Regions from separate parts of the Bacillus sp. es.036 genome, predicted to be linked through region 1. Evidence: predicted binding sites of a transcription regulator. Region 1 holds the regulator's gene; the other holds the start of a gene.
What was found. The regulator LexA, encoded in region 1, represses DNA repair genes until DNA is damaged. The targets are predictions, from matches to a motif close to CGAACATATGTTCG.
Positions count from the first base shown of each region.

Region 1 (11,961 bases):
TATATTGAGGATGTTAAGATGACGCCTCGAGTAGAAGAAGGGAGACTTTCGATTGAAGCGAGTCTACCACGTCAAAAGAAAAAAGCTTACTTCGAGGCAAACGTTTATTTTAAAGGGGAGTGGATCGATACCGTAGGCGTATGGGTGAAAGAAAATCAAACGAGTGTAGAGCTCACCGCCAACGTTGAATCGGACCAAGCTGATTTTCGCGTCTTTTATTGGACGCCAGATACACCGAATCTGTATGATGTTACGTTTCAACTATTTGTCGATCAAGAGATTGTGGATACGGTCGAAAGTTATTTTGGGATGAGGAGTATTGAAGTTCAGGAAGGTCGGATTCTACTTAACAGAGATACTTTTTACCAAAAACTAATTCTCGATCAGGGCTATTATAACGATTCGTTGATGACCGGGAATTATGAACAGATGGAGTCTGACCTTCTTAAAGTGAAGGAGATGGGGTTCAACGGTGTTCGACGCCATCAAACAATTGCGGACAGACGGTACTTAGCTCTTTGTGACGAATTAGGTTTAGTCGTGTGGGCTGAGATGCCAAGTAGTTTTAAGTTTAGTAGCACGTCGATGTTTCGCATGATGAATGAAACGAGAGAGATGGTGCAAAAACATTATAACCATCCGTCGGTTATTATTTATACCCTTATGAATGAATCTTGGGGCGTGAATGAAATCTACCACCGAGAAGATCAGCAGGCATTTGTAAACGCTCTCTATTATCAGACAAAGGCTCAGGATCCGAGTCGCCTTGTAGTAGGAAATGATGGATGGGAACATACGCTAACCGATATCTTGACGATACATGATTACAATTCTGATGCGGAATCTTTAAGAAATAGCTATGAAAAGATGGATTTTGTAAATGGTAGTCCTTCGAAAACAAGCCGGAAGCAAAATTATGCGAAAGGCTATGCATACCGAGGGGAACCGATCATGATCAGTGAATATGGCGGTATAGCTTATGGTAATGAACAGAGCGATGTTGAGTGGGGCTATGGTAGTCGCCCTCAAACGGAGGAAGAGGTACTCCATCGTTTGGAAGAACTAACAAAAGTGATTATGGAGAATGACAGCATTCAAGGTTTTTGCTATACCCAGCTGACAGATGTAGAGCAGGAAGTGAATGGACTTCTTGATCATCATCATGACTATAAATTTGATCCAAAAAAAATTAAGAAGATCTTATTATCCAGGCAGTCCAACGGTTTTATCTTTGAATAATAGAGGGGGAATAAACGATGGAAACAGCGAGAAAGTATGCTTCACCTAATATCGAAACGAAAGAGGATATCCGACCGAAAGAATTTGCTTCTTATTTTGGATATGGGTTTGGGCAGTGTATTAGCTTTGGATTGGTAGGATCTTATATTCTCTTTTTCTATACCGACATTTTAGGAATATCCGCTGCAGCAGCAAGTATAATTTTCCTTATTGCCAGAACGTGGGATGCAATTAATGATCCGATGATGGCTTCTGTGATGGACACGCTTCATTCAAGACACGGAAAGTTTCGACCTTATTTAAAGGTCATGCCGTTTTTCGTTGCGATCATCACGATTGTCTGTTTTCTCCCCTTAGATGGACTAAGTCCAACTGCCAAGTTAATTTATGCGGGTGGCACGTATATCCTTTGGGGTATGATTTATACCGTTTCGGATGTACCGTACTGGTCGCTCTCCTCTGTGATGAGTCAGGATGCACAGCAGCGCACGAAATTAATTACGTTTGCGAATATGGGCGTTTTCGCCGGTATTGCTTTATCGCCAGTCTTATTTGTCCCCCTTGCTGAGTGGCTGGGTGGAGACGATATGGGGCAGGGGTACTTCCTTGCAACAGTGGTGCTCATGGTTTTTGCGCTACCGATCATGCTGAATGGATTTAAAAATACGAAGGAACGAGTCAAAGCTCCTAAGACAAAAGTAAAGCTCTCTGATGCAGCACGTGCCATCAAAGCAAACAAACCAATGTTCGCCGTATTAGTCGTTTTCTTTTGCAACGTTTTTATGAATATTACTCAAGCCTTAAACGTTTTCTTTTTCACATACAATCTTGGAAGCGCTTCACTCATGTCCATTTTCGGTATTATTAGTTTAGCTAGCTGTATCGGGTTTTTCATTATCCCAACGCTAGCAAAGCGATTCAAGAAGAAGCATATGCTCATGACGATTGTTGCCCTTGATATTGTCATCCGTGTCATCTGGTTTACTGTTGGTTACTCCAGTGTATTTGTTTCCTTTGTATTTATCGCGATCACCATGCTCCTTTACACGGCAACGGGGCCATTAATTTCCTCGATGCTAGCAGAAACAATCGAATATACCGAATTGAAAACTGGGAAACGAAATGAAGCAATCATCTTCTCTGGACAAACCTTTACAGGGAAACTATCTGTAGCGATTGCGGGTGGTGCGACTGGGCTGATCTTAACATGGATTAACTATCGTCCTAATGAGGCTCAAACTGATTTTACACTTGATATGATGTTTTTCGTTATCGCGCTATTACCTGCACTAGGTTCACTTATAAGATTAATTGTGATGTATTTTTACTCTTATACAGAAGACGAGTACAATGTAATTGTTGAAAAACTGCACGAAAGAAAATTGAGAGAGCAATAGAATAAGTTCCATAACAGTAGTAGCTCCCTTAGTAGGGGGCTACTACTGTTATGTCGATAGTTTGTTATAATTGGTCCTAGGAATAAAAGAGGGAGGTCTGAGTCATTTGAAAAAGTTACAGCTATCTTTTGATAACATGGTGCCAATTAATAAAGCTCTTGCAAATCAAACAAGAGTGCAAATTCTTAAGTTGCTAAGTGACAAACCATATAATGTGAACGATTTAGCAGAAAAGCTTGGATTGCCTTTTTCGACAACTGCTTCACATGTTAGTAAATTAGAAGATGTTGCTCTCATTGCCACCGAGCTAGTACCGGGAAGAGGAACCCAAAAAGTGAGTGCGATGAATTATGATCGCATTGTCGTTGATTTATATAGTTCGGATGAAAAAAAGGAAGAGCAACAAGTCACCTACGAAATGCCAATAGGGGATTATCTCGACTGCCATGTGGTACCGAATTGTGGAATTGTAGATGAGAAGGGTTTTATCGGAATGCAGGATGATCCTCGTTCCTTTTATGAACCAGATCGAAAGCAGGCACAGCTCCTGTATTTTAAAGATGGGTATGTGGAGTATCGCTTTCCAAACCGCATTCCTTATGGCTTTAGAGCAAGTGAGTTAGAAATAAGTGCTGAAATTTGTTCAGAAGCGCCCAATCACAAACTAGATTGGCCATCTGATATAACGGCATGGGTGAATCATGAAGAAGTTGGAACGTGGACCTCACCAGGTGACTTTGGTGGAGAGAGAGGTCAGTTAACACCTGAATGGTGGCGAACCAATTTAACGCAGTATGGGTTGCTAAAGCATTGGAAACTGAATAAGAGTGGTTGTTATATAGATGGTGAGAAAATATCTGATCAAACGATTGATGATTTTCAGTTGTCTAACTACCCTTACATTGCCTTTCGATTAGGGATAAAAGAAGATGCTGTCAATAGTGGTGGAATGAATTTGTTTGGTCCTAAGTTTGGGAATCATGAACAGGGAATTGTGGTTCATATCAAATATGATTCGTGAATAAATGATAATGCTACGGTTGAAGGTGCAAGATAGTTGAAACTTTTAATCTAGCGCATCAAACAATGATCCATCTTACAAAGTGGACTACTTCATTCAAACATTTTTTCTTAGAAAGTAAAATTCCTAGTTCCTTACAATAAATATAAAAAAACAGTGCCGCTGACTAGTTAAAGAACGATTCATTAGAAAGGCGTGATTTCTTTGACTCTTTTAAGAAAAGTGAATTTGTTATTGGCAATCGTAGCAATAGGAATGGCTTTCTCTCATTTTTTTATTTTTCCTAACGCGATTTCTAGTCAAGTCTTTATATCATTTTTGTTTGTTATGTTTCTGTTATTTGGAATAGAAAAAATTAGAGAAGAAAAACAAAATAAAAAAATAGCCAATACATACATTGTTACAGCAGTCATTCTTTTCATTGTGTTAATGACTGATTTATTATAAAAAAATATAAACTAATGAAAAAGACTGCGCCTCAGAATACACCTTATTTCGCAACTTAGTAAACTATAATTAAATTATGTAAACTAGAAAGGGAGATCATATGCCCGACTGGTCCTATCATGTGATATTTAAACCTTTTCTATCAAAATGGTGTCCCGAATTTTCACGAGAGTTTATACATCAGTCCATGAATTGTATTGCTTCACTTCCAGGTGGACAGCATCTCATTCACTTTTTAGGCAGAGAAGAGGTTTCCGATGAGCTGATGGTTAAGATCGAGGACATTACTTTTCCAGGCTGTGTGGGGCTATCTAGCAAAATTGATCCCAGACTTTCTGGTTTAAAAGGATTTAGCCACTTAGGGTTTGGCTGTATTGAAATTGGTCCGATTACGAAAGAGCCATCTGAAAAATACACAAAACCAACAAGGCTTCAGAATGGAAGTATTGCTCTTTCTAAACAGGGAGAGAGAGCGGGTCTTGTAAAGACCCTTCAACGGTTAGGTCAATCCAAGCTGGTTCAGCCCGCTATGTTCCAGTTAAGCGGTACAAACGCTGAGCTAATTGAGATCGCTAGAGCTTTAAAACCTTATAACGGTGTTTATGAAATTGATTATAGTGAAATCGATTTTACGAATATGGATGTGCTGAGGTCCATTCGAGAATGGAAAAGCATTTATATTCGCGTGCCAGGTAATCAAATTGAAAAGGCTGACTTGCATTCTATTTTTCCATACATAACGGGTGTTGTGATTGATGAAGTGCAAGGTTTGGATACGTTGGCAAATCTTGCGATACATAAGGAAGCGATTGTCTATTGTCAAAATGAATATCCTTCATTAAGACTGGTGACCGTGGGTGGAGTGAAAGAGCCAGATGATGCTGTACAGCTATTAAATCATGGTGCTGATTTGTTGTTCCTATCGGGTGAATATGTCGAAGTTGGGCCAGGCTTGCCTAAGAGAATTTATGAAGCGATCAACGATGAGAGCGCATTTCAAGAAGAACTTAGTGGATGGAAAGACTACTTCTTGTTTGGATTATTCATCATGATTGGTGGCTTGATTGCTTTAGTGTTAAGTCTCACTTCGATTGTTTTACCTTATGATGAAAGCTTCATGCAGCTAACTCGTGAGGAGCTTCTGCTCTTTAATGAACGACTCTTATGGTTTATGGCACATGACCGAATGACGTTAGCTGGAACGATGATTTCTGGTGGCATTGTTTATATGACGTTGTCTTATTACGGAGTTAAAAACGGTTTGCTGTGGGCGAAGCAGGCGATTGATATTGCGGCAATTATCGGTTTTCTAGGTATCTTGCTTTTCATTGGCTATGGCTACTTCGATTGGCTACACTTGCTGTTTTGGATTATACTATTACCCTTTTACTTGAGAGGATATGTGAAAACGAAAGGGATAAAGAGGACGCCGAAATCACGCAACCGTCGAAATGACCTGGCATGGCGTAAAGGCATTATGGGGCAATTTTGTTTTGTTATGCTTGGATTTTCATTTGTTCTTGGTGGAGTGATTATTTCTGGAATTGGTGTGGCAGGGGTATTTGTGCCAACGGATTTACAATACATCTGCATGCCAGCGGATCTGATTCACTCATTCAATGATCGGTTGATCTCTGTCATCGCCCACGACCGTGCTGGATTCGGAGGAGCGATGATGAGCGTTGGATTGTTAGTGCTAATGTCTGCTCTCTGGGGCTTCCAATCGGGGAATACCTGGCTATGGTGGATGTTTCTTATAGGAGGTTTACCTGCGTTTGTAGCAGGAATTTATGTACACATCATGATTGGCTACACGACGTTTATTCACTTGCTACCGGCCTACATCGTTCTTGCGCTATTCTTTGGAGGGTTGTACTTTTCAAAAAGTTATTTGATGGGGAAGTATTCATATTGAAGAATTAGAAGTGGATTCTCGATTGTTCAATGGAGTCCTATTTTAATCGGAAGCTGAAGTTCACTTTAGGGTGCTTCGGCTTTTTTATATGAATTATTTCCTAATTTCATCCTAAAGTCGTAGAGAAGTTCATTCATTGTACTAGCGCTATGACGCTGAAGAAAGCTTAAAATATAAGTATGTCTCAATTAGATTTTTGGAAGTATCGTGCTTATATATAGTAATTGGAGGGAACGACGATGAAATTTCAAGATTTTAACGCAGTTCAAGTTCGAATAGCTAGGCCGACCGATCAATTTGATAAGATTATTCAGTTTTACGAACATGGATTAGGTTTGCAGCGAGTAGCTGAATTCACAGGACATGAAGGATATACGGGCGTGGTATATGGTTTACCACAACTATCCTATCAACTAGAGTTCACGTCACATGAAGAAGGTAGCCCTTGCCCTGCTCCTACTGCTGATAACTTGATTGTTTTCTATATTCCAAATGGAGAAGAGCTGAAAAGCGTAGCAGAAAGGCTTCAACAAATGGGGCATAGGGAGGTAGAACCAGAAAATGTGTATTGGAAAAAGAAAGGATTAACGATTGAAGATCCTGATGGCTGGAGAGTTGTATTAATGAATACAGAAGGGATTTAAACTTAATCGATACCTAACTTTTAAATTTGTAGTTGGAATCGGGAATGGAATAATATGTTAAAATCAATGGTGAAGATAAAAATGATTTATTATATTGAAACTGCTTACACCAAAATTACGTAAAGCGGACACCACGTTAAAAAGGAGGAGAGCGCAAATGACACCTGTTATCTTAACAATTATAACGGTTACAGCCTTAATTATAGCCACATTTATCGTTTTTCGTAAAAGAAAAGCGGCTGGTTTGACCGGTATAAGAAGTGCCTTAACACCAATGTTTCTCTTTCTCATTGCGATCGTGAACCTTTTAGCTTACTGGTTTGATTTCATGGGAATGATCAACTGGGTTGCGATGATGGTTTTTCTCTTACTCGGTGCTTATTTTACTAAGTACACCTTCAAAACTGAAAACAAGACTTAATCTGTTGTTTGGCTGAAAGGGTGTAAGTAATTATATGCCAAAAAACATTAAACTGGCTCTGATTGTCACAGTGTTCTTAGCTTTGCTCCTTGGAGGAATTTTGATCACTGCATGGATCGATTCATGATCGGTAAAGTTCTTTTATAACAAATGATTTAGCATGGGGGAAAACAAGATGGAAGTTAGAATACATAGACTTCAAGAAAGTGATGCGGAATCATTGTTTCACTTTGAGGTCGCAAACAGAAGCTTTTTCAATAAGATGGTCCCAGATCGTGGTGAGGATTATTATAAGTTTGAGACGTTTAACGATAAGCTCGTACAATTAATAACTGAGCAATCTCTGGGTTTATCGACCTTTTATCTTGTAAGAGATGAAAATGGCACGATTATAGGAAGAATTAATTTAGTTGATTTTAATCACTCTAACCAGAGCGTCGAGCTTGGCTACAGAATTAGTGAAAATCAGTCTGGTAAAGGTATGGCTACATTAGGTGTCAAGCGAGTACTAGATGAGGTCTATCATCAAAATAAGATTAAGCACATCTCCGCTAGGACAACGAAAGACAATCTTGCTTCACAAAAAGTACTTGAAAATAATGGTTTTACATACATCTCTACAGATCCAGATGAAGTGCTATTGAACGGAGTAAAAGTAAATTTAATTCACTATCGGTGGAGTAAATAATTAACTTATGCTAAGAAATGACCTGGTATCTTGAAAGTTGTGAAGCGAAATTAAAAGAGGGGGAAGGAATGAATGTATCAGAAATGCTGTCTATGCAGGCGAGAGGGCTTCCTAATCATGAAGCGATTGTATCGAATGGAAAGAGAATATCTTAAAGTGAGTGGGATACGGTAGTCAATTAGTTAGCTTCCTCCCTACGATCGCATGTCATCGATCGAGGAGATAAAGTGGTTCTTTATATGCCGAATACGAAAGAGTTTCTCTTTATTTATTATGCTGTTCAACGAATTGGTGCCCTAGTTGTACCGATTAATGCAAAGCTGATTGCAGCAGAAATCACAAGCAAGGAAGAAAAACCGTTAAATCGATTGCTGATTGTACTAGTGAAAAAGAGTCCGCAGAGCAGGCGGTTCACTTCTCCCATGAAGCGATTATTACAAAAAACATAAGTAAAATAAAAAGACCTCACCTTCTTACTTATGAAGGTTGGGGTCTTTTGTAGGTTTTAAGTAGAAATTTTATCCTGGCTGCCTCTGACCAAGTTCTTGATCGATCAGTAAGAGTGCGGACGTGTTATCTCCTGCTAATTTCAGCCTTTCGACAATCGTAAGTGCCTGTGCTTCTTCGTCAATCTGTTCGCGTAGGAAATCCTGAACGATGACGGCCGTTTGCGGATCAATTTTTTTGATGTAGTTATAAGCCTGACGATAAGAATTCGTAACATACTGTTCGTGTTCTAAAACTTGCTGGAACGTTTCGAGCGGCGTTCCAAAGTCTGTCGATTGTTCTGGGAGAGCACCTAATTTAACAACGCCATCTTTACCGGCTAAGTAATTAATTAGAGTAAGAAGATGCGTTCGTTCTTCATCAGATTGAATTCTTAACCAACTGGCCATTCCAGTATAATTCTTTCGATCCAAGTAAGCAGACATCGCTAAATATAGCGTGGTTGAAATGTGTTCAATTTGAATCAGTGTGTTTAAAAGTTCTTGAACTTCTTTTTGTACCATTACAATCACCTCATCATCTTACTATCATCACAAGTTATGAAGATGTGGATTGTCTCGTTACGATTAAGAGAGCGACCTTCAAGTAGTAATCGATCATAAAAAAAAGAAGCGCAATTTGCGCTTCTAGTGGATTGAGCGGAAAACACCAACCACTTTACCAAGGATCGAAACATTATCAAGAATGATTGGTTCCATCGATGAGTTTTCCGGCTGAAGTCGGAAGTAGTTGCTTTCTTTAAAGAAACGTTTTACCGTTGCTTCGCCATCGTCCGTCATCGCAACAACGATGTCTCCGTTATTTGCAGTTGGTTGCTGCTTCACGATAACCATATCACCGTTATAAATACCAGCTTCAATCATACTATCCCCTTCGATGACAAGAATGAATGTATGCTCTTCATCCTGAGCGAACTGCTCCGGAAGAGGGAAGTACTCTTCAACATTTTCAATCGCTGTGATTGGTTGACCAGCTGTTACTTTACCAATGACAGGAACATTAACCGTGTGCTGACGTGGGATGTCGATCGCTTCATCAAGGCCCAACACTTCAATGGCTCTTGGCTTTGTTGGGTCTCTTCTGATATAACCTTTTTTCTCGAGTCTTGCCAGGTGGCCATGGACAGTTGAGCTTGAAGCAAGTCCAACGGCTTCGCCGATTTCTCTAACAGACGGTGGATAACCTTTTTGTTTTACTTCGACTTTAATAAAGTCCAGAATGTCCTGCTGACGCTTTGATAGTTTCATATTTCTGGCACCTCGTTCCAATCTATCTATTTGTTACTAGTATACCAGAATTTTTGTTCGCATACAAACATAAGTTCGAAGTTACTAGTTGACACGAACAGGGGTTCTGATTATACTAAAAACAGAACAAATATTCGTATATGGGGTGATTGGGATGAGAAAGCAAGCTGGGGGCTTGTCTGGAATTGATTTTCTTGTCATTATATCTTTTGTAGCTGTGTTAATTATTGTGTTCGTATCTTTGCGAACAGCTGCAGCTGAGGAGTATGATCGGTATACAACGATTCAACTGGAGCACGGTGATACGGTTTTAGAAATTGCTGATGAATATCGTTCCGCACATGAATTGTCTGATCAGAAATTTGTTAGCTGGGTTGAAGACGCTAATCGCATAGATGCTAATCGAATTACAGCAGGAGATACTCTCATCATCCCTGTTGAAGCGAACGCTACCGCACTTGGGGGTACAGAATAAAGAATGAACGCCGTTATTTATTGCCGAGTAAGCACAAAAAAAGAAGCGCAGGAGTCGTCTCTTGCAAGGCAAAAAGAAGAATTGCAACGTTTTGCATCACAGTCAGGTTTTACCGTTCACCGAATGATTGAAGAAAAACACAGCGGGTATGACATTGATCGCGATGGCATACTCGAGGTACTGGATTTGTTAAAAGAAGGGCAAGTCGAAGCATTGCTCATTCAAGATGAAACAAGACTTGGACGAGGGAACGCTAAAATTGCTCTTCTTCATGCCGTTCACAAATACGGCGGAACCATTTATACGGTAAATCAAAATGGAGAACTTCAATTATCGGAAGCTGATTCAATGGTGCTTGAAATTGTAAGTATTGTCGAAGAATTTCAGCGAAAGCTTCACAACTTGAAAATCAAACGCGGTATGGATAAGGCGGTGAAAGAAGGCTATCGACCGCAGCGAAATTTAAGTCATCAAAATAACGGTGGAAGAGACCGTGTTGAAGTACCGATCGAAGAAATTGTTAATCTTCGTAATCGTGGCTTAACGTTCCATGAGATTGCAGCAACGCTTAAAGGTTTTGGTCACCATGCATCAAAAGCTACGGTACATAGACGCTATAAGGAATATGTTGACGAACAGAGTGAGAAGCACTAAACTTGTCTATGGTAAAAAGATGCGTTAGCATAGAACGTACAAGTTGCAGTAAAGGAGCTTTTTTACATGCTTTCTCAAGATAAAATTCAACGAATTAACGAGCTATCTCGTAAATCAAAAGAGTCATCTTTAACAGATGCTGAGAAAAAAGAACAAAAAGATCTTCGTCAGGAATATCTGGCAAGCCTTCGTTCTTCTTTTAGTAACCAGCTTCACTCCATCAAAGTTGTGGATGAAGAAGGCACAGACGTAACGCCTGAAAAATTAAAAGAAAGCAAGAAAAATCGCGGCTTTCTTCAGTAAAAAATAGCCTAATTTTGCATTTAGCAAAATTAGGCTATTTTTATGGTTGCAATTTTTCAAATATTCGTTATACTGTACTATAACAAGATGTACTAATACAAAAACGGAGAGGGCGGATAAGATGTTTGTTGTAACTGATTCTGCAGCTGAGTTTTACAAAAACGAAATGGAACTTGGTCATGGTGATTGTCTAAGATTGTTTGTGCGTTATGCAGGAAGTGGGGACAGCGGTGGTTTTTCCCTTGGAGTCATGTCTGACCGGCCTTCATATGATGATTATAAGCAAGAAATTGGGGGCGTTACTTACTTTGTTCGACCGGATGATCAGTGGTTTGTTGATCGAATGAAATTAGATTATGATGAAAGCAACGGTGGCGTTCTTTGTGACCTGCCGAGTATGGCATAGCAGTCAAGGACCTGTACTATAACATCTATGTTATAGTACAGGTCCTTTTTTGAATTCGACAAAACTAGTGATGTGACGCTCCAAGTATAGACAATCCTTTTAGAGAAGGTGCAGTATACTGTTTTTTATATGATTTGTTCTCTGATAAGGGGGAAGTGGTATGAGGCATTATGAAATGTATTTTGTTAAACAACACATCGCCGCTCAATATGCTGGCAAAGAACATCTTTTGTATCACCTTTTCCTTGAAAGAAAGCGAGCGATCCAGGTGGATGAGAAAGACCTTCTCGATAAGCAGGTTTCCTTTATTACTGAGCCCATTGCAGAAGAGGAGCTAAACACTTATCTTGTCAGCGAACTAGGGGCGTTCCGGACGTACGAATACAAAAACGAAGGGCACCGGTTAAGTATAAATCAATCAAAAAGCGATGCTTCTTTGTTTGTGAGAAAAGAGAAAGTGAATGTCTATGCGACTGGTGGTACTGAAGTTGAAACAGTCTTTTTTGAGGTGATTCGAAAATTAACTCCTTCTTTCTTCGCGATTGACTTCCAATCTGGTCGATATGGATGGCTTAACCCGATCAAACAGCAGAAACT
Region 1 covers NZ_PDIZ01000001.1:1,211,787-1,223,747, forward strand. Annotated here, with positions in the region: gene ATG70_RS06230 (glycoside hydrolase family 2 protein) at 1-1,239, shown strand, start outside; gene ATG70_RS06235 (MFS transporter) at 1,257-2,636, shown strand; gene ATG70_RS06240 (ArsR/SmtB family transcription factor) at 2,743-3,657, shown strand; gene ATG70_RS06245 (hypothetical protein) at 3,892-4,104, shown strand; gene ATG70_RS06250 (dihydroorotate dehydrogenase) at 4,205-6,019, shown strand; gene ATG70_RS06255 (VOC family protein) at 6,259-6,663, shown strand; gene ATG70_RS06260 (hypothetical protein) at 6,821-7,084, shown strand; gene ATG70_RS06265 (GNAT family N-acetyltransferase) at 7,260-7,772, shown strand; partial or broken gene ATG70_RS06270 (AMP-binding protein) at 7,967-8,221, shown strand; gene ATG70_RS06275 (ferritin) at 8,291-8,782, opposite strand; gene lexA (transcriptional repressor LexA) at 8,906-9,526, opposite strand; gene yneA (cell division suppressor protein YneA) at 9,681-10,001, shown strand; gene ATG70_RS06290 (YneB family resolvase-like protein) at 10,005-10,655, shown strand; gene ATG70_RS06295 (DUF896 domain-containing protein) at 10,722-10,958, shown strand; gene ATG70_RS06300 (HesB/YadR/YfhF family protein) at 11,080-11,364, shown strand; gene sirA (sporulation inhibitor of replication protein SirA) at 11,525-11,961, shown strand, end outside.

Region 2 (11,961 bases), 1.2 Mb from region 1:
TAAAACATTATTTAAAGAAGTGATTGATTCGAAGTTAGATCACCGTTATTTGAATGACGTCCTTCCAAACATGAACACAACAGCTGAAAATATGATTGTCTGGATGTGGGAACAGTTGGATCAGGCCCTTACAGAACGCAAGATGAAAGATCTTGGTCAGCGCATCGAGGAACTGGTTCTTTACGAGACACCAACAAGCTACGCAACGCTGAAGCGGGAATGGATGGAAGAAAATGAGTAAATGGGATCTACCAGAACAATCCGAATATATGCAGTGGGAATTACCGATGGTTGAGGTGTTTGAGACAGTAGAAGGAGAGGGAACGCGAGCGGGTTTTCCAACCGTTTTTGTACGCGTCTTTCACTGTAACTTACGCTGTAGCTGGTGTGATACGCCGTATAGCTATGCTCCGGATAAAGCAGAATACACAGGATCTATTGCCTCGATTATTGATCAAATTAAGCAATATAAGAGCCGTCATATTTGTTTTACAGGTGGAGAACCACTGATCCATCGTGAAAAATCAATGGCGCTCCTTCAAGCGATGGTGGATCTACCGCATATTGAAGACATTCACATTGAAACGAACGGAGCGATTGATCTCACTCCGTATGAAGCCGTTAGAAGAGACGATAAAGTATGGCAAGAAAAAGTTCGATTTGTGATGGACTATAAGCTTCCTGATTCTGGTGAGCAGCATCGTATGCTTCATGAGAACTTTACACTGCTTGATACGCAGGATGAAATCAAATTTGTGATTGGGTCTGATGAAGATTTCACTGTCGCTAGTGAGGTTGTTGCAGAAAATCATCAAAAAGGCCAGATCCTTTATAGCCCAGTGTGGGAAACGATGCCGCCACATAAGCTCGTTGATAAAATTCTAGAAGCCGGATTGAGTCAAGTGAAGCTAAGTATGCAGCTTCATAAGATTATTTGGGATCCGAACCGAAGAGGTGTGTAACATGAGTAAAAAAGCAGTGATCGTTTTAAGCGGTGGCTTAGATAGCACGACATGTATGGGAATGGCGAAGGAAAAAGGGTATGAGCTTTACCCGATTACGTTTCACTATGGTCAAAAGCATAACCGCGAAGTCGAGCAGGCCAAAAAAGTAGCGGACTATTACAATGCACCTGATCACCGCATTGTGAACATTAGCTTTCTCAATCAAATCGGGGGCAGTGCTCTTACAGATGACTCAATAGATGTACCGACAGATATGGATGAAGATGAGATCCCCGTAACTTACGTACCCGCACGTAATATGATCTTTCTTTCCCTTGCATCTGCTTACGCAGAAGTAATTGGTGCAGAAGCGATCTATATCGGCGTATCGGCCGTTGACTACAGTGGTTATCCCGATTGTCGACCTGAGTTCATAGATAGCATGAATGAAACCGTTAATTTAGCTACAAAAGCAGGCGCAACAGGTAGTGAGATGAAGATTGAGACACCTCTAATTAACTTGACGAAAGCTGATACGGTTAGCGAAGGGCTAAGGTTGAATGTCCCTTATGAACTAACAACATCATGCTACAATGGTGAAGAAGAAGCGTGCGGCGAGTGTGATAGCTGCCGTTTACGTTTGAAAGGTTTTGAAGAAGCTGGAGCGGTTGATCCGATTCCATATAAAGCTTAATTCATAGTAGAAAAGCTGCCTGCCGGGTGATCCCGACAGGCAGCTTTTTGGGGTTTGGCTAATATACACATAATTTAGCCAATAAGCTTCTTTTCGGAGGCTTGGTTCGACAAATAGCGCGAGTGACAGGCACCACTACTCCGGCATATTCCCGCTATAAACAGAGGATGGTCGAATAATTCGGTTATTTTCATTTTGCTCATAGACGTGAGCGATCCAACCAGCAGTTCTTGCTGCTGTAAATGTCGGCGTAAATAGTTCTGTAGGAAGTTCAATGGCTCTTAAGATCGCTGCGGCATAGTATTCAACATTCGCATAAAGTTTTCGATCAGGTTTGTACTCATGTAAAAGGCGTACAGCAGTTTCTTCTACTTCGTGTGCTAATTGAAACTCTTCATCATCATAAAAGTCTGATGTGATTTCGCTTAAAGCGGTAGCACGGGGGTCTCGGGTTTTATAGACGCGATGTCCAAAGCCCATAAGCTTCTCACGATTTTCAAGCTTATGCCGTAATACTTTCTCAACGTCTCCATCTCGCTTTATTTCGTCTAACAAATCTATTACACCAGTTGGAGCGCCACCGTGAAGTGGCCCTTTCATAGCACCAATCGCTCCTGTAATAGCCGATGCCAGGTCACTTTCAGTTGAAGCAATCACGCGTGCTGTAAATGTAGACGCATTTAGACCATGCTCCATTGTTAAAATAAAATACGCTGTTAATGCTTTCACATGATTGTCCTGAGGTTGTTTACCAGTGAGCATGTATAAATAATTCCCTACATGCGAGAGTGATAAGTCTGGTTCGATGATCGGTAATCCTTTTTGGGTTCGATAGCGATAAGCAATGATTGTCGGAACAATACTCAGAAGTTGAATGCCTTGTTCCTGGGTAGCTGGAAACTGAAATGATTGATTTCCTAAGGAAGATAGAACAGTTCGCACAACGCTCATCATTTCCATAGTTTCTGGCAAGCGGTTGATAATTTCTTTATGACTCGTCGATAAAACTCTTGCTTCACCAAGTGATGAAGTAAAAGCATTTAGTTGCTTAGCATCAGGAAACACGCCATTCCATAGAAAATAGGCGGCCTCTTCAAATGACTTTTCTTTTGCGATGCGTTTGGCCCATTCTCCTCGATAGACGAGCCATCCATTCTCTCCATCCACAAGGCTGATTTTGGAATCAGCTGCAACGACTCCTTCTAAACCTGCATGAATCATATGCTCAACTCCATTCTGTTCGTCTTGTTTTTAGTCTATCGTTTCGTTATGATTATGACTAATAAATTATTAACTTATAATTAATAGCGATTCGTAATCAATAGGAGTGCAATAAGATGAACATCAATTGGCTTAAAACGTTTGTTGCGGCAGCAAGTTATGAAAATTTTAGAGAGACCGCTGAGAAACTATATCTTGCGCAACCAACTGTAACGGTTCATATTCAACAGCTCGAGAAACAGATTGGTAGTAAGTTGTTTATGAAAAGTGGACGTCGGGTTGTTCTTTCTGAAGCAGGAAGGCAGTTTTTACCTCATGCAAAGGAAATGATGGAGCAATATGAGCAAAGCTTACGTCATATGAATGGCTGGCGACAGGGGTACCATCACAAATTAACGCTCGCTGTATCTCCATTGATTGCAGCAACCGTTCTTCCAAGTGTGCTACAGCAATTTATGAAAGCTTATCCATCGATAGAAGTTGTTGTAAAAGTGAGTGAGTCGAATGAGATTGGAGGGATGGTGGCTAGAAATGTTGCAGATTTCGGGTTATCTCGTATGCAATCGGTAGAGACCCATCTAAAGTGCGAGCAAATTGGAGCTGATCCGATTGTGCTTGTCGTTCCACATGATGGTGGTGATGCTGAAACTAGTCTACCGCTTTCACTAAATGATTTTTGTACACAGTTAACGCTATTAACGCACAATCATCCGGATTATTGGGATGATTTATTACTTGAGTTAAGGTCGAAGTATGAGGGCATAAGGACGATGGTTGTCTCACAAGTTCATATTACAAAAAGGTTTATTGAAGAAGGATTGGGGTATTCTTTTCTACCACGTTCCTCTGTTCAGCGAGAGCTATTTGAAGGAAGGATGCTACAAGTAGAGACGACTGAAATCAGACTCCCTGAGGTTCATACGTATCTGGTATATCATCATCTATCGAACGAAGCTTTAAAATTTAAGGAATTCATCGAACGAAATCTCCAATAAAAAACCCAATCAGCGTCCTGATCGGGTTTACCACTTATTTTCCGAGTGTGAAATAAGTGGTGTGGGATAGGTGCGTGAGTGTAGATCCTACAGGCTAGCTTACACGCTTTTCTAGTATGTGTTAAATAAAAGAGAGTATGCATAATTAATAAGAAGTAAGCCCCCATATTTTCCAGTCTTTGTCTACTTTTGTAGCAAAAAGATGCATTCGTACAGGAAGTTGTGCAGAGTTTTTGGTGACAAGGACGTCGATTATATACGTGTGATCTGCCACTTTTTTCTTACAAGTTTTTAATGCTGGTTTGTAATAGTGAGACGTTTTCTTTAAAGGAGAAATGCTTACAATCTGCCACGTTTTCGTGTCCTGCTTTGTAGCCATAAGTCCTGATAGGAGTGTGTTCGCTTTAGAAGGAAGTCCTTGCTTGGAATTTACCTCACTTAAATTGGGGGTTGGACACTTTCCTTGAAGAAGCTGTACTGGACTAGCTGCGTTTGCAGTCATTGGTAAGAGAAAGAAAATAACAAGTGTTGCGCTAATGTATCGTTTCAAGATGCATTCCACCTTTCTCTGCTTACAGTGTCCAGAATGAATAAATGTATGCACTTTAATCGAATGTATGTTCGGTTTGTGCTATACTTAATGTGAAGGGAGGGAGCAGAATTGAAACCTTCAATTGAAACGAAAACAGCTCGATCGATCTTAACCAAAGGTACTGGGTTTCTTCATGGGTATAGTCATACACTTAATCCTTACGCTGGATGTGCGTTTGGGTGTTCGTATTGCTACGTTAGAAGAATGCCGATATCCCTTTTTAGAGAAGAAGATTGGGGAGCCTGGGTAGATATAAAAGAAAATGCAACTGATCTTGTGAAGAAAGAAATTCCGAAAGCACGTAAAAAGGGTCGGGTATCGATATTTATGTCTTCTTCCACAGACCCGTATCAACCAGTGGAACATAAAACGTACTTAACGAGAGGGTTGTTAGAGGCGATGATTGAAGAAAGTCCTGACTTTTTGTTTCTTCAAACCCGGTCTCCACTCGTTACAAGAGATATCGACCTTCTAAAGCAATTTAAAAATAAAATTCTTGTCAGTATGACAGTAGAAACAGATCTTGAGTCAGTTCGCAAAATCTTTGCTCCGTCAGCACCACCGATTCATGCAAGGTTAAAAGCGATTCAACAGTTACGGTCTGAAGGCATACCAGTGCAAGCTGCTGTCGCACCACTATTACCATGCTCAGAGCAATTTCCACTTAAGTTAGCTGAAGTAACGGATCGCCTTACACTAGATGACTTTTTTATGGGAGATGGAAGTGGGGGCAAACGAACGGAGCAGCTTGGGATTCGAAAATTATTTGAGGAAAATGGTTTGCTTGATTGGTATGATCAGCAGGCATATTTGAAAATAAAACGTCGACTGCAAGAGGTTTTCGCTGAAAATGCGATTTATATTTCTCAAGAAGGTTTTTATCCCCCAAAAGGAAGTGATTGTTAAATCGCTTTGAACATAAATTAACACAAAAAGGTTAGAAGTGATTCTTCTAACCTTTTGTGTGGTGACGCTATTTTAATCTTTATTTTAATTTCTGAGCATTTCCATTTAGAATTTTTAACTGGTCATTTTCATAACCGACTTGATAAGTAACATTATAGAGTGAGGTCGTCGTTTTTTTATCCTCAGTTCGTTCATTTGCTTTAATTGTTGCCGTTACTTTTACTTGATCATTGGTTTGATTTAAACTACCGGTCATATTCGAAACTTCAACATTGTGAGTATGGATGTAACCCCTCCGAAAATCTTCATAAACCATCTCGCTTTGCCAGCGGCTTCCAAGCAGTGAGTAGGCTGTTACATAGTCTTGAGTGGAAAGACTTTCATAAAAGTAACCAATGAGGTAAGTAGCATTATTTTTAAAATCTTCTCCCGTTAGTCCTTGAGGTGTAGCTACTTCTTCTTTACTTTCATCATCGACTGTTAGTTTAATCGGTTCATCAGACCAGCCTTTGATTTGGTCGATGACGTTTGGAAGCGGAATGCTAAAACCAATGGCGCCTGAATCTGTACCTGCAGAATTGATCGCAATGGCTTCACCTGTAGTAGCATCGATAAGAGGGCCACCACTGTTTCCTTTTGTAATGGGGGCGGATATTTGGTAAATATGTTCATAGCGATAAGGCTCTAAAATAAACTCTCGATCTAAACCGCTAACAATCCCGGTTGTTACAGTGTTTTGTAGCCCAAGAGGACTTCCAAGAGCGATGATGTTATCGCCAACTTCTGCCATGCGCTCCTCAGCAACTGAAAGCGGGGAATTCTCTTTTAGCCCAGGTACGCGTATGACTGCTACATCAGTTGTATCTCCCATACCAATAATTTGGGCCTCGAATTGTTTAGCGTCGGACGTTTTAACTGTAATCTTTTGTGCTCCTTCAACTACATGAGCATTCGTAATGACGTCACCTTTCGAATTGTAGAGGAAGCCAGAGCCTGAAGATGACCCGTCTTTTAAATTCACCTCAATTTGGACGACGCTTTTTTGTGTTTCATGAATCACAGATTTTAAATTTGGTTCTTCTGCTGTCTTTTCTGATGTATCTGTTTTCTTACCGAGAGAAGAAGTTGCTTTAACGGCCGTACTAGAGTAGGAATCGTGTAAAAAATAAAAACCTATGCCTCCGATAACTAGAATGAAGAGAGAACTAGTCAGGGATAATAGTAAAGCTAATTTCTTAGACATCCGTTGTTACATACTCCTTTCAGTTAATCCAAATACCATGTAAAGTGATCAATTTGTACGGTGAACTCATCAAGATTCTCCACCTCATCACCAACATCATAGATCATAAAATCAAATTTTCCTGTATCGTCAGGATAAAGTTTGTCGGGATTAATATACACTTCACCTTGATCAAATTCGTTTCCATCTCCGTCGATTACCTTAAAGGAGGCTCCAATCGAGTTTACTGGAACGGTAGCTTTGCTTGTCACTTGACCAGTTACTTTTAATTCGTCGTAATCGGTTATTTCCGTTTTTAAATCGGTTAGTTCGATTGCACTTGTTCGGTTCATTTCTTCTTCTTTTGCAGCGACCACCATCGCATGTTCAATGCGCTTCTGTTGTTCTTCTTCAAAAGAATTTCGTCTTTTTTCAATGACGGTCTTCAGATTTGATAATTTTTCATGGTCTTTATTGATCTGTAAACCTTCGTCAACGGCGTTGAGTGCTTCTGTAAAGTGATTTTCTTCTAAAAATTGATTCGCTTCATTAATTGTGAAGTCTATTAGCTGACTGCGAATTTGACTAGCAATTTCCTGTGCCTCATCAACCTGTAACGTTTCTGCTCTCGTCAAAACTGGTTTCAATTCATCAATCGATTTTTTTCCTTTCATATCATACTTTAACTCAGCAACCATGACAGTTGTTCGAGAGGAGGCGATCTCACTTTGTAAATGCGAGGCAACCTCTCCTTTATAAGTAGCTGTTAAATCCTCAGCTTGTCGAATCAGTTCGAGTGCTTCTGCATGATGGTCCTGCTGTCTTTCTTTTTCCGCCTGATTAAGCGTATCTTTGACGGTAATTGCAGTGACAACTATATTTCTATTCACTTCCGCTGCAGGGAAATGACTTCTGTTTTTTTTCGCTTCTATAAATTGTTCTTGAGCTGCTTCAAAATCGCCTTTCTTCGCCAACTCTTCTCCTTTTTCAAATGAGCGAATCGCTGATTTCGTTACCGATTCTTCATAAAAATAATAGCCTGAAAGGGAGATAGCGAGGATAAGGAATATCATTAATGGTAACCAATGCCACATAATGGAAAGGCTTCGGTTGGAGTTTTTCTGCGGAATCAATTCTTTTCCGCAGGAGAAGCAAAATTGTTCATTTTGGCCTCTCTTTTTTCCACAATGTGGACAATACATTCTTATTCCACCTGCTTTCAATCTCAATCACTAGTTATATTTTGACACATTTTATTGAAGAGGGAAATATCTTTCAAAGGGTTGTTGGTGAAATGAAATATAAAGCAATTTTCACGCAAATTCTGATCTTAATCCTTTAACAAAGCACTTTGTTTCGCCAATTAATACTTAAGACATGATTTTATCGATCGTGAATAAAAATGAGTGAATAGTCGCGGGTCTAAGATCCTGATATCTTTTGAAAGTAGTCGTTTCATACGTTCGTCCCGTGTTTTAGGGTCCTGTTCACACCATATATCCTTTGATAAGATGATCTCAAGACCCCCTTTCAAATATTCCGTTACCAGGAAGACCGGCATTTGCCGGTCCTTTTTTTTTGGTGGTTCCCGAAACAAACAAGCGCAGGGTCTTATGTAGGTAAGAGAAACAACTTTTATTTAAGGAAAGTTATTCTTTTTTGAAACCTCATTCCATGCAGTATCGTCTAATAGTTGAAAACCCTTATTCCCTTAGATGTAGCTACCGAGATCTCATTCTGGTAGCTGCTTTTTTTTAGGTTTATTGCAAAAATGAGAAGGAATTGGTATAATAACTAACGAACGGTAGGTAGCGTCCTACTTTTTAATTTTTCTTGTAAACTAACGATCGGTAGGTAATGTGAAATGAAAAAAGATTCAACTCAAGATCGCATTAAAGAGGTTGCACTCATTTTATTTGCTCGTAATGGGTTTGAAGGAACTTCCCTATCAGAAATCGCTTCAGGTGTGGGAATAAAGAAGCCTTCTCTTTATGCACATTATAAGAGTAAGGAAGATCTCTTTTTAGCTGTCATCCATAAAGTATCCGTTGATTACAATGCGTTTTTTATAAAGACTGCAGAAGAATTAAGCGATCAGATCCCAGAAGATCAGCTTTATTATCTGCTTCACAAAAACACAAGTTATTTAAGAAATGATGAGTTGGGTCTGATCTTTAAACGAATGATGCTGTTTCCACCAGAATCGCTAAGATCAGACATATACGCTATGTTTGAAAAAACAGAAGATGTGATGAGACAGGTGATTCAATCAATCCTTGTACAGATGGTCGACGAAGAGGAGTGGGAACAGGTTTTTGATGCTTATTTATGTCTACTTGATGGGGTGTTTGAACAGGTTTTCTATTATTCAGCTGAAGAGCATAAAAAACGTCTGGAAAATTCGTGGTCGGCTTTTATTAAAGGTGTTTATAGTAGGGAGGAGAAGTAGCATGGCATGGATTTATCTTGTAATAGGTGGTCTGATGGAAGTTTTATGGGCAATTGGTTTAAAATATTCCGATGGATTTACGAATCCAATGATTAGTTTGTTAACGATTGTAGGAATTGTAACGAGTTTTTACTTTTTTGCGAGAGCGTTAAAGTATTTACCTGTGGGTACGGCCTATGCCATTTTTACTGGACTTGGAGCCGCAGGAACAGCGGTCATTGGCATGATGTTTTTAAATGAATCAATTAGTTTAATGAAAATCTTTTTTATCATATTGCTCATTTCTTCCATTATTGGCTTAAAGCTAAATGCGAAGGAAGCATAGGAGGAGTTTACAATGGCATGGATTGCATTATTAATCGCTGGGCTTGGTGAAGTTGGCGGTGTGATTAGTTTAAAGTTGTCTGAAGGGTTTACTAAATTAAAACCGTCTATTTTTACGATCTTATTCGGATCGATGAGCTTTTTTATGTTGTCCTTATCTTTAAAGGCATTGCCAGTAGGTACGGCTTATGCCATTTGGACGGGAATCGGTTCAGCGGGAAGTGTTTTAATTGGGATGTACTGGTTTAAGGAACCAAGGAACCGGATGCAATTAGTGTTAATATCCTGTGTCGTCATATCAGTTGTAGGGCTTCGCGTAGCAGAGGGTTGATTTTGTCAGATCATTCAGATAGAATAGAGTTATTAATTAGAGGAGGTGAGGAAGAGATGTCTAACGCTTTTGTTCGTACGGAATTTATGGAATATGTATCGATTTGCCGTGCGATTTTTCATGAAGTTGCTATTGAAGGGACAAGTGTGTCCAAATTCAGCAACTTCATAAGAAAAAAAGCGTAAGGCTCTCTTACCCTGCTTCAGGCGGAATGGATAAATTAACAGATAAGGGAGCGGCAATTTGCCGTTCTCTTTTTTCTTTAAGTACAAGGCTTCATATTGGCTTAAAGATAATAAATTCCAGATTAAACCACAGGTAAGGTGCAACCTTATTTGTGGTTTTTTTGTTTGTAGAAAGGATGATAAACATGATATGTACTGCGCAAGGAATTAGTAAAATGCTTGGTGGAAATTGCTTATTTGAGGATCTTTCATTTGAAGTGATGGAGAATGACAGAGTTGGAATCGTAGGTAGGAACGGAAGTGGAAAAACGACTCTTTTAAAACTTATAGCGGGAATTGAATCAATCGATCATGGGGTGATTCATTATAAGAAGGGAACAAAAGTTGGTTATTTAGCGCAAATTGCGAGTGATTCTGAATTAACAGTTAAGGAAGTTCTTAGAAAAGCTTTCACTAACCTTATTACAATGCAAGAGCGAATGAGCGAACTCGAATCGGAAATGGGGAGAGGGGATGAGAATGATCGCACGTTAAAGGAATATGGACAACTGCTTGAGGTTTTTACAAGAAAAGGGGGATATGAAATTGATTCGTCTATACATTATGTCGCAAATGGACTTGGGATCAAGGGCCTTCTTTCTACATCTTTTGATCGACTGAGCGGTGGGGAGAAGACGAAAGTAAGTCTTGGTATGTTACTGCTTCAAGAACCTGAATTATTGTTATTAGATGAGCCAACCAATCATTTGGACGTGGAAGCAGTGGAATGGCTGGAGACGTTTATGCAGCAATATAAGGGTACGATTGTCATTGTTTCGCATGATCGCTATTTTCTTGATGAAGTTGTAACGAAAATAATGGACCTGGAAGATGGTGAATTACATGTTTATCAGGGGAACTACAGTGGTTTTGTAGAAAAGAAAGAAAAATTGTTGCTAGCTGAATTTGCTGCTTATCAAGAGCAACAAAAGAAAATGAAGAAAATGAGAGAAGCCATTAAACGATTAAAAGAATGGGCAAATCAAGCGAATCCACCGAATGCCGCGCTTCACAAACGGGCGAGGAATATGGAAAGAGCGCTTGAACGCATAGATAAAATCAAGCGCCCTCTTCTAGAACGAAGAAAAATGGGATTGGAATTCGATTTAAATGAGAGAAGCGGAAAAGATGTCGTTCGTTTTGAAGATGTTTCAATTGGTTATCAAGGACGATCATTAGTAAAGAGTAGTAACTTGCACATTCGTTACGGGGAACGTGTGGCGATAGTAGGGAAAAATGGAAGTGGGAAAACAACGCTTTTGAAAGCGCTACTTGGCTCAATTCCGCCTCAGTATGGAAAGGTTAGCATAAGTGGAAGCGTAAAAGTCGGTTATCTGTCTCAACATGTTCTGAAAGAAAGTGGAGAGAAGAGAGTTATTGATGTGTATCGGGATACTGCAAAGGTTTCTGAATCAGATGCAAGGCATGAGTTAGCCAGCTTTCTCTTCTATGGTTACAGCGTTTTTTCGAAAGTATCATCATTAAGCGGTGGGGAGAAAATGCGACTGCGATTGGCCCAGTTAATGAGTCAGAAACTGAACTTATTAGTACTTGATGAGCCAACAAATCATCTCGATATTGACTCGAGAGAAATAGTAGAAGATGCACTCGACAAATTTACAGGAACCATTATTTGTGTCTCTCATGATCGCTATTTTTTAAATAAATGTTTTCCGGTAACGTACTGGATAGAAAATAATCATCTCCACCACTATATTTATCCTTACAGTGATGCGAAACAGAAGCACCTTCAAACCTTGGAGCAGGGAAAAGAATCTACGGTTAAAAAGAAGAAGACTAAAACGGATCCGGTGGAAGCGGAGGTAGTACTTGATGCAGAAGCAGAAGTCGAAAAACTCGAGGCACGTCTCTTTGAAATTGATCAGCAAATGAGCGTGACGAATTGCAGAAGAGAATATCAGGATTTATCTGTGGAGAAAGAAAAGCTAAGTTTAAAACGAGAACAATTATATGAAATGTTAATGGGGGAAGAGAGATGACAGAGAAAAAAGCGATTCATACGGTTTGTATGCCACACACAGTCAGTAGTCTTGTCGTG
Region 2 covers NZ_PDIZ01000001.1:15,404-27,364, forward strand. Annotated here, with positions in the region: gene queD (6-carboxytetrahydropterin synthase QueD) at 1-241, shown strand, start outside; gene ATG70_RS00070 (7-carboxy-7-deazaguanine synthase QueE) at 234-962, shown strand; gene queC (7-cyano-7-deazaguanine synthase QueC) at 964-1,638, shown strand; gene ATG70_RS00080 (citrate synthase/methylcitrate synthase) at 1,774-2,859, opposite strand; gene ATG70_RS00085 (LysR family transcriptional regulator) at 2,976-3,854, shown strand; gene ATG70_RS00090 (hypothetical protein) at 4,000-4,404, opposite strand; gene ATG70_RS00095 (SPL family radical SAM protein) at 4,516-5,352, shown strand; gene ATG70_RS00100 (S1C family serine protease) at 5,432-6,595, opposite strand; gene ATG70_RS22215 (zinc ribbon domain-containing protein) at 6,619-7,776, opposite strand; gene ATG70_RS00110 (TetR/AcrR family transcriptional regulator) at 8,439-9,023, shown strand; gene ATG70_RS00115 (DMT family transporter) at 9,025-9,348, shown strand; gene ATG70_RS00120 (DMT family transporter) at 9,361-9,678, shown strand; gene ATG70_RS22680 (RAxF-45 family protein) at 9,735-9,863, shown strand; gene abc-f (ribosomal protection-like ABC-F family protein) at 10,049-11,902, shown strand; gene ATG70_RS00135 (aminoglycoside N(3)-acetyltransferase) at 11,899-11,961, shown strand, end outside.
Region 2: the regulator LexA is predicted to act here: its motif matches at 4,465-4,478, upstream of ATG70_RS00095 (SPL family radical SAM protein).